Regions from separate parts of the Cronobacter turicensis genome, predicted to be linked through region 4. Evidence: predicted binding sites of a transcription regulator. Region 4 holds the regulator's gene; each other region holds the start of a gene.

Region 1 (2,204 bases), 1.8 Mb from region 4:
CCGATCGTTCGTGGTTCTGCTCTGAAAGCGCTGGAAGGCGAAGCAGAGTGGGAAGCGAAAATCATCGAACTGGCAGGCTTCCTGGATTCCTACATCCCGGAACCGGAGCGTGCGATTGACAAGCCGTTCCTGCTGCCGATCGAAGACGTATTCTCCATCTCCGGTCGTGGTACCGTTGTTACCGGTCGTGTAGAGCGCGGTATCATCAAAGTGGGTGAAGAAGTTGAAATCGTGGGTATCAAAGACACCGCGAAATCCACCTGTACCGGCGTTGAAATGTTCCGCAAACTGCTGGACGAAGGCCGTGCTGGCGAGAACGTAGGTGTTCTGCTGCGTGGTATCAAACGTGAAGAAATCGAACGTGGTCAGGTGCTGGCTAAGCCGGGCTCCATCAAGCCGCACACCAAGTTCGAATCTGAAGTGTACATTCTGTCCAAAGACGAAGGCGGCCGTCACACTCCGTTCTTCAAAGGCTACCGTCCGCAGTTCTACTTCCGTACCACTGACGTGACCGGTACCATCGAACTGCCGGAAGGCGTTGAGATGGTAATGCCGGGCGACAACATTAAAATGGTTGTCACCCTGATCCACCCGATCGCGATGGACGACGGTCTGCGTTTCGCAATCCGCGAAGGCGGCCGTACCGTTGGCGCGGGCGTGGTTGCTAAAGTTCTGGGCTAATTGCTCAAGAATTGAAAAGGGCGCTTCGGCGCCCTTTTTGTTTTATAAAGGAAAATAGGCTGGATACTATTTTTCTGTTCATTAAATGCTTCTTGCCAGATAAAAGTCCATTCAAGTCTCGTTGTAATCATAACCATTCTCATTTAAAATCTGCGCATAAACTGAACGGGAGTTATCATGTACGTTTGTTTGTGTAATGGTATCAGCGATAAAAAAATACGGCAGGCGGTACGTCAGCACCATCCTCAGTCCTTCCAGCAGTTGCGTAAATTTATGCCGATCGGTAACCAGTGTGGTAAGTGTGTCCGCGCTGCGCGTGAAATTATGCAAGACGAACTGATGCAGATCCCGGAATATCAGGAAATTGCGTAACCTGAGATTTTGACTTCCTCGCCAGCCCATCTACGCTTCATGTAGTGGAAGCGGAGGGAAGCAAAATGAAAGGTGATATCAAGATAATAAATTATCTCAATAAATTATTGGGAAACGAGCTAGTCGCAATCAATCAGTACTTTCTCCATGCGAGAATGTTCAAAAACTGGGGCCTGATGCGCCTCAACGATGTTGAGTATCATGAGTCCATTGATGAGATGAAGCACGCTGATATCTATATCGAGCGCATTCTCTTTCTTGAGGGTATCCCCAACCTGCAGGACCTGGGCAAGTTACATATAGGCGAAGACGTAGAAGAAATGCTGCGCTCCGATCTCACGCTTGAGATGGAAGGGGCAAAAGACCTGCGTGAAGCGATCGCCTATGCCGACTCTATTCATGACTACGTCAGCCGGGATATCATGATCAAAATCCTGGAAGATGAAGAGCACCATATCGACTGGCTGGAAACCGAGCTGGATCTTATCGGTAAAATTGGTCTGCAGAATTACATTCAGTCCCAGATTAAAGAGCAGAGCTAACGTTCACAGATTTAGTATCTGGAATGTAGCGCCACTGCATATTAACCCTGCTACCGCCATAAACGGCCCAAAAGGTAGCGGGGTTTTACATAAAAGAGGCCGCCCTTTTAGCTGATAAAGCACAAATACGGCAATGAGTCCCAATACAGATGCGATAACGAGCAGCAGACCAAGCATTTGCCATCCATGCCAGGCGCCCAGCGCACCCAAAAATTTTACATCCCCATAGCCCAGCCCTTCATACTCGCGCAACCAACGGTAGGTCCAGTACAGCAACCATAATGAAAGGTAACCGACCAACGCGCCAATGACAGCATCCGCCAGATATTGCGGCTGGAAGATAAGATGATAAGAAAGGCCCAGCCAGAGCAGGGGACAGGTGAGGCTGTCAGGTAGCAGTCCATCACGTAGATCCTTTGCTATAAGCATGGCATTGAGCAATATATAACCAGATATCCATATCACTATCATTTTTCATTCCTGAAGCGCTCCTGACGGACTGGCAAAATACGCTTTTACAGAAACATCAAAAACAGCCTTCTTTCACCAATGCGAACTTCATTCCAGTAAAGCAGCCATGTGTACAAAGCCTTTACAAAGGAATGCGAG
Region 2 (2,204 bases), 400 kb from region 4:
CGATACATTCTGTTCAACATTTCCCCCTTCAGAGATAGAGATAAAGACGGGCTTTCCGTGCCGCCAGATAGTGAGTCTGACCGTTTACCGTCACGCGGCTCTGGGCCGGGATAACGACCGTCTGCGGGACTTCCAGCGGCTGGCCTTCCAGCCCGCGGGCGTCATACCAGTAAAAGCGGTAATGCACGGTAACGGGCGCGTCTTTGTTATTGTAAATGGCGGCGGCGGCGACAGGCTTGCCGTCTTGCAAAGAAAAGTCTGGTTTTTCAGCAGTGATGCCCGCTGCCAGCACGCTCGATTCCATCACTACCGCCTGATCGTCGCTGACGGGAATGGTCGGCGCGGAGCGGCAGCCTGCCATCAACACCGCAGCCAGCAGTAAGCCTGTGCGTGCGCGCCCCATCTCAGAGACCTTTATGCGCAAGCATCGGCCCCAGAGGGCGGCCGCCGACCAGATGCATATGGATGTGGTAAACCTCCTGCCCGCCGTGACGATTGCAGTTCATGATGAGGCGATAGCCATCTTCCGCGATGCCTTCCTGCTGCGCGATTTTCGCTGCGGCAGTAAAAAGACGCCCCAGCGCCTGCTCATGTTCCGCCGTAACGTCATTGACCGTCGGCACCAGCACGTTCGGGACGATTAGAATGTGGGTCGGGGCCTGGGGAGAAATATCGCGAAACGCGGTAACGAGCTCATCCTGATAGACGATGTCGGCAGGAATTTCGCGACGAATAATTTTGCTGAAAATGGTTTCTTCGACCATGGTTTTTTTCCTTCTTGGATAAACGTTAAGAGTATGAGCGAGATAATCGCTTCCTTTCAACCTTTGGCCCGGTTTTTCTTTATAAAGCGGATATTTATGGCGCGCCCTTCGCTTCTCGCTTCGCCATAGCGCCTGATGCTTCTCCCGTCTCGCTTACTCATCGGTTTGTCACACCTCTTACATTTGTTTACACCGCAAAGACAAATGATTATATTTCTCATTCTTATTGACATGGAACGTTGTTTTAGTCCCGCGATCTCTTTTCATCAGGCCAGGATGCCGCCGAAAAGCGTCGTATTACAATAGCCTGATGCGCAGCATCATTTTTTTATTTTAAGGGCAACACATGGCTAAGCATGCACTCCGTCAGGGCACCGTTCCGGCGTCCTCCCTTCCCTCTTTGCTGGCGCTCAGTATCGCCAGCGCGCTGGCGGCCCCGGCGGCATACGCGGCGCCCGCCGCCAGCGACACGATTGTGGTTGATGCCGCCGCCGACAGCGGCACGCCTGACGAGTCACAGGATTACAGCGTTAAAACCACCACGTCCGGCACAAAAATGCTGCTGGTGCCGCGCGACATTCCGCAGTCGGTGAGCGTGATTAGCCAACAACGCATGCAGGATCAGCAACTGACGACCATTGAAGACGTGCTGGAAAACACGACAGGCGTCACCGTCTCACGCATTGATACCAGCCGCACGAACTTCTTCGCACGCGGTTTTTACATCAGCAATTTCGCCTATGAAGATATGCCGACGTTTCTTGATAACCGCTGGAACTTTGGCGATACCGCAGGCGACACGGCGATTTACGATAAAATCGAGGTTGTGCGCGGCGCAGCCGGACTGATGAGCGGCACCGGGAACCCGTCGGCGTATGTAAATATGGTGCGCAAACACGCCGACAGCCAGACGTTTAAAGGTAACGTCTCGGCCACGTATGGCAGCTGGGATAAACAGCGTTACGTGATGGATGTGCAGTCGCCGCTGGTAGAGTCTGGCAAAGTGCGCGGGCGCGTGGTGGCCGGTTATCAGGATAATGACAGCTTCGTGGAGCGTAACCACTACCGCAAAAAATTCATCTACGGCGTTGTGGATGCCGACATTACCGATTCAACGCTGTTATCGCTGGGTTATGACTACCAGGAAAGTCAGGAAGACAGCCCGACCTGGGGCGGCTTCCCTTCCCTTTACAGCGACGGGAGCCGGACGCATTTCCGCCGAGGTTTCAACACCGCCGCCGACTGGGCGTATTCCGATCTTGATTCCACCAAAATTTTCGCCAACCTGACGCAGCGCTTCGATAACGGCTGGGAGGCGAAAGTAAACGCGATGCATGCCGAAACCAATTTCGACAACCGCCTGATGTATATCGACGGTTTCCCGGATAAAACGACGGGCCGGTATAACGCGGCGCTCTGGCAGGGCGCATGGGGCGGCTG
Region 3 (2,204 bases), 1.8 Mb from region 4:
TGATATCCGCGAGCAGCAGCAGCGACGGCGTGGCGAGCAGCGTCACTGGCAGCGACCAGCGGTGATCCGCCCCCACCAGCCAGCGCGCCAGGTGCGGCATCATCAGGCCGATAAAGGCGATGGGGCCCACCACGGCGGTGGCGCTGGCGCACAGAAGCGTAATGGCGATAAGCCCGAGCACCTGCGTGCGCGCCACGCGGCTGCCGAGCGCCGTCGCCGTGTCGCTTCCCATGCTCAGGCTGTTCAGGGCACGCCCCAGCAGCAGCGCGATAACGGCGCCTGTGAGCACGACCGGCGCGATGGCTTTAAGCGTCGTCAGGGTACGGATATCAAGCGAGCCCGCCTGCCAGAAGCGCAGCTGGTCATACACCACCGGGTTTAATAGCGCGATACCGCCGGAAAGCCCTTCCAGTACTGCCGCCAGCGCCACACCGGCGAGTGTCAGGCGCACCGGGCTAAGCTGTCCGCCGCCTGCGCTGCCGGTAAACGCCACGACCAGTGTCGCCGCCAGCGCGCCGCACAGCGCCAGCGCGAGGATGTGCAGCGGCTCGCTCACGCCCCACAGCGCCGCGCCCAGAACAATGGCGAAACTGGCGCCGGAGTTGACGCCTAACAGGCCGGGGTCGGCGAGCGGGTTGCGGGTCAGCGTTTGCATTAACGCCCCGGCAAGCCCGAGCGACAGCCCGGCGACAATACCGGCGAGGGTGCGGGGCAGGCGCGCATCCAGCACGATGGTGCAGTCCGCCTCGCGGCAGGCGCCGGTGAGCGCGTCCACCACAAGAGATAAGGGCAGGGATTTGGCGCCCACCAGCAGGCTGAGGGCAACCATCAACAGCAGCAATAAAAAGAGACACCCCAGGACAACCATCCTGGAGGAAAGGCGCGAGGCCGACATAACGCACACCCTGGAATCGATAATGATAGTTATTATCACTCTTATCTGGCTATGTTAGCATGGCCGTCCCGTTATCCGGCAAGGAAAATTCGCGTTAAGGCCCTGTAATGAACCGACATTCGCTGTTACTGAACCTCTCGTTGCTGAAAACCCATCCCGCTTATCGCGCCGTCTTTCTGGCGCGTTTTATCTCCATTCTTGGTCTTGGACTGCTTGGCGTGGCGGTGCCGGTGCAGATCCAGACGCTCACCGGCTCGCCTTTTCAGGTGGGGCTGGCGGTCACGCTGACCGGGGCGGCGATGTTTATCGGCCTGATGACCGGCGGCGTGCTGGCCGACCGCTACGAGCGCAAAACGCTCATTCTGCTGGCGCGCTCCACCTGTGGTCTTGGGTTTATCGGGCTTTGGATCAACGCCATGTTGCCCGCGCCGTCGGTCACCGCGATTTATCTGCTCGGGGTGTGGGACGGGTTTTACGGGGCGATCGGCGTAACGGCGCTGCTGGCGGCGACGCCTGCTATCGTGGGGCGTGAAAACCTGATGCAGGCGGGCGCGATCACCATGCTGACGGTGCGCCTGGGCTCGGTGATTTCGCCGCTGCTCGGCGGCGTGCTGCTGGCCTGGGGCGGCGTGGTCTGGAACTACGCGCTGGCGGCGCTCGGCACGTTTCTCACGCTCCTGCCGCTGCTCACCCTCCCGGCGCTCCCCGCGCCGCAGATGCAGCGTCAGCATCCGCTGCGCGCGCTGGCCGACGGGCTGCGCTTTCTTGCGGCAAGCCCGGTCGTGGGCGGCGTGGCGCTGGTCGGCGCGCTGCTGACGATGGCGAGCGCGGTGCGCGTGCTGTATCCGTCGCTTGCGAACCACTGGCAGATGGCGGGCGGTGAAATCGGCGTGCTGTACGCCGCTGTGCCGCTCGGCGCGGCGCTGGGAGCGCTCACCAGCGGCGGGCTCGCGCACGCCCCGCGCCCTGGCCGCACGCTGCTGATTTCCTCGGTGCTGGCGCTGGCGGCCGTCGGCGTGTTCAGCCTGATGCCATTCTGGCCGCTGGCGTTCGTCTGTCTGACGCTGTTCGGCTACCTGAGCGGCGTGAGTTCGCTTATCCAGTACCAGCTTATCCAGGCCCGGACGCCGGATCACATGCTCGGGCGTATCAACGGACTGTGGACCGCGCAAAATGTCACGGGCGACGCCATCGGCGCGGCGGCGCTCGGCGGTATGGGCGCCTGGTTTTCGCCAGTGAGCGCCGCCAGCGTCGGCGGGCTTGGGCTGGCCGTTATCACCCTTGCGCTGGCGCTGCTTTTTGCTGAACT
Region 4 (2,204 bases):
TACCGTTTCCGCACCCTCTTTTGTTCTGCTATGATTGCCCTATCTGTGGGCGTTATGCCAGCACCATCACATTTAGATTCAAGAGGTTATTCTTCTTATGGCAATCGTAGGCATCTTTTTCGGCAGCGACACCGGCAATACCGAAAATATCGCAAAAATTATCCAGAAACAGCTCGGGAAAGACGTTGCTGAAGTGCATGACATTGCTAAAAGCAGCAAAGAAGATCTGGAAGCATTCGATATTCTTCTGCTTGGCATTCCGACCTGGTATTACGGCGAAGCGCAGTGCGACTGGGACGATTTTTTCCCGACGCTGGAAGAAATAGATTTCAACGGCAAGCTTGTCGCGCTCTTCGGCTGCGGCGACCAGGAAGATTACGCTGAATACTTCTGCGACGCGCTGGGCACCATTCGCGACATTATCGAGCCGCGCGGCGCGACCATCGTTGGTCACTGGCCGACCGAAGGCTATCACTTTGAAGCCTCCAAAGGTCTGGCGGACGACGATCACTTCGTCGGTCTGGCGATTGACGAAGACCGCCAGCCTGAGCTGACCGCAGAACGCGTTGAAAAATGGGTCAAACAGGTTTCTGAAGAACTGCATCTGCAGGAAATCATCAACGCCTGAGATACATGGCGCGGGCGGATGTCCGCGCCGTTTGATAGATAAAAGCAATGAAAATAATTGCTACAAATTTTTAACTTTCCCTCGCTAAGCTGTACAATGGCTTCCTTAATTATCAGGCCCTCCACGTGAAAAACGCTGGCTGGTCCACGATTTTTAAGCTCTTTTTTGCCGGACGCTTGCGGTTTTCATTTAGGCATGTCAGTTCTATAATGAGACGCATTCATCTTCGGCGTATCCGATGTATCGCTTCCTTCCGGAGCGAGTCGTTAAGCAACAGGACAGATTCCGCATGACTGACAACAATACCGCATTAAAGAAGGCCGGCCTGAAAGTCACGCTTCCTCGATTAAAAATCCTCGAAGTGCTGCAGGAACCGGTCAATCATCATGTCAGTGCGGAAGACCTCTATAAGCGTCTGATTGACATGGGTGAAGAGATTGGCCTTGCCACGGTCTATCGCGTACTTAACCAGTTCGACGATGCCGGCATCGTCACCCGTCACAATTTCGAAGGCGGAAAATCCGTTTTCGAGCTGACGCAACAGCATCATCACGATCATCTGATTTGCCTCGATTGCGGCAAAGTGATCGAGTTCAGCGATGACTCCATTGAAGCTCGTCAGCGTGAAATCGCAACGCGTCATGGCATCCGCCTGACCAACCACAGCCTCTATCTGTACGGGCACTGTGCGGATGGCGACTGCCGCGAAAATGAACACGCGCACGAGGCTGGCGGCAAATAACGTTCGCCACGCTGCATAACCCAGGCCGACATCTGTCGGCTTTTTTATTCTCTGAAAACCTTCCCCTGAAAATACAAATGTATTTTTTTAGATAAAAATAAAATTTATGGTGTTTTAATACAGCGCACAATGCTTAATTAAGCTACTTATATTTTATTAAATGGAAATTCAGAAAATATAAATATCTTTACCGGTCAATCGTTTAGACGTAAGATTACCCCTGTTCTTCCTTTTATCTCCCCTGCCCCTTATTGCAGCAATAAAAAAGCATCCATTAAGATACAGCAACGATTTAATTCTATTTTATATAAGGTAACCAATATGGTCTTACCCCCTAAACCGCTTGCTGAGATTTACCGTATCGCGGATATTTTCAATAGCTACGGTAACTGGTCTCGCGCAGAAAAAAATACGCTCATTCCCCTGCGGGACGGGGAGATCTGCATCATTCGCGGTGGTCAGTTCTCTCTGATGCGCCAGAGCGACCGGCTGCTGCTGGAAAAAAGCAGCGCGCCTTCCGTTCTTGGTCTCGCCAGGAATTTAGGTAAATCCCAATTCGCAAAATTACAGGCTGATTCTGAATGTCATTATCAGTTAATTCCTTTTGATTATTTCATGCAGGAAATTGAAAAAAATCACTGCCAGTTACATCTGCTTATTTTGTCCTCATGGATTATTAATATACTTTGCTATCGCGAAGAAATCATGATCGGTAGAAACAGCTTCAGTATGATTAAAGCGAATATCGATTGCCTGGCGGCGATGGATGAGTTCATGCGTAACCGCATTAACGTGGCGGATTATATTGTTAAAAAAACTAATCTTTCCCGCAGT

Evidence for each region. The regulator Fur, encoded in region 4, represses iron uptake genes when iron is present. The targets are predictions, from matches to a motif close to ATAATAATGAGAACNACTATCAA.
Region 1: the regulator Fur is predicted to act here: its motif matches at 802-824, upstream of bfd (bacterioferritin-associated ferredoxin).
Region 2: the regulator Fur is predicted to act here: its motif matches at 969-991, upstream of fhuE (ferric-rhodotorulic acid/ferric-coprogen receptor FhuE).
Region 3: the regulator Fur is predicted to act here: its motif matches at 918-940, upstream of fepD (Fe(3+)-siderophore ABC transporter permease).

Annotation. Positions count from the first base shown of each region.
Region 1 is NZ_CP165997.1:368,070-370,273, forward strand. Features, by position in the region: gene tuf (elongation factor Tu) at 1-681, shown strand, start outside; gene bfd (bacterioferritin-associated ferredoxin) at 859-1,053, shown strand; gene bfr (bacterioferritin) at 1,119-1,595, shown strand; gene AB8W27_RS01730 (A24 family peptidase) at 1,599-2,066, opposite strand.
Region 2 is NZ_CP165997.1:2,591,089-2,593,292, forward strand. Features, by position in the region: gene lpoB (penicillin-binding protein activator LpoB) at 1-20, opposite strand, end outside; gene AB8W27_RS12390 (YcfL family protein) at 29-403, opposite strand; gene hinT (purine nucleoside phosphoramidase) at 405-764, opposite strand; gene fhuE (ferric-rhodotorulic acid/ferric-coprogen receptor FhuE) at 1,111-2,204, shown strand, end outside.
Region 3 is NZ_CP165997.1:1,186,839-1,189,042, forward strand. Features, by position in the region: gene fepD (Fe(3+)-siderophore ABC transporter permease) at 1-895, opposite strand, end outside; gene entS (enterobactin transporter EntS) at 1,003-2,204, shown strand, end outside.
Region 4 is NZ_CP165997.1:2,994,046-2,996,249, forward strand. Features, by position in the region: gene fldA (flavodoxin FldA) at 98-628, shown strand; gene fur (ferric iron uptake transcriptional regulator) at 918-1,370, shown strand; gene AB8W27_RS14280 (helix-turn-helix domain-containing protein) at 1,692-2,204, shown strand, end outside.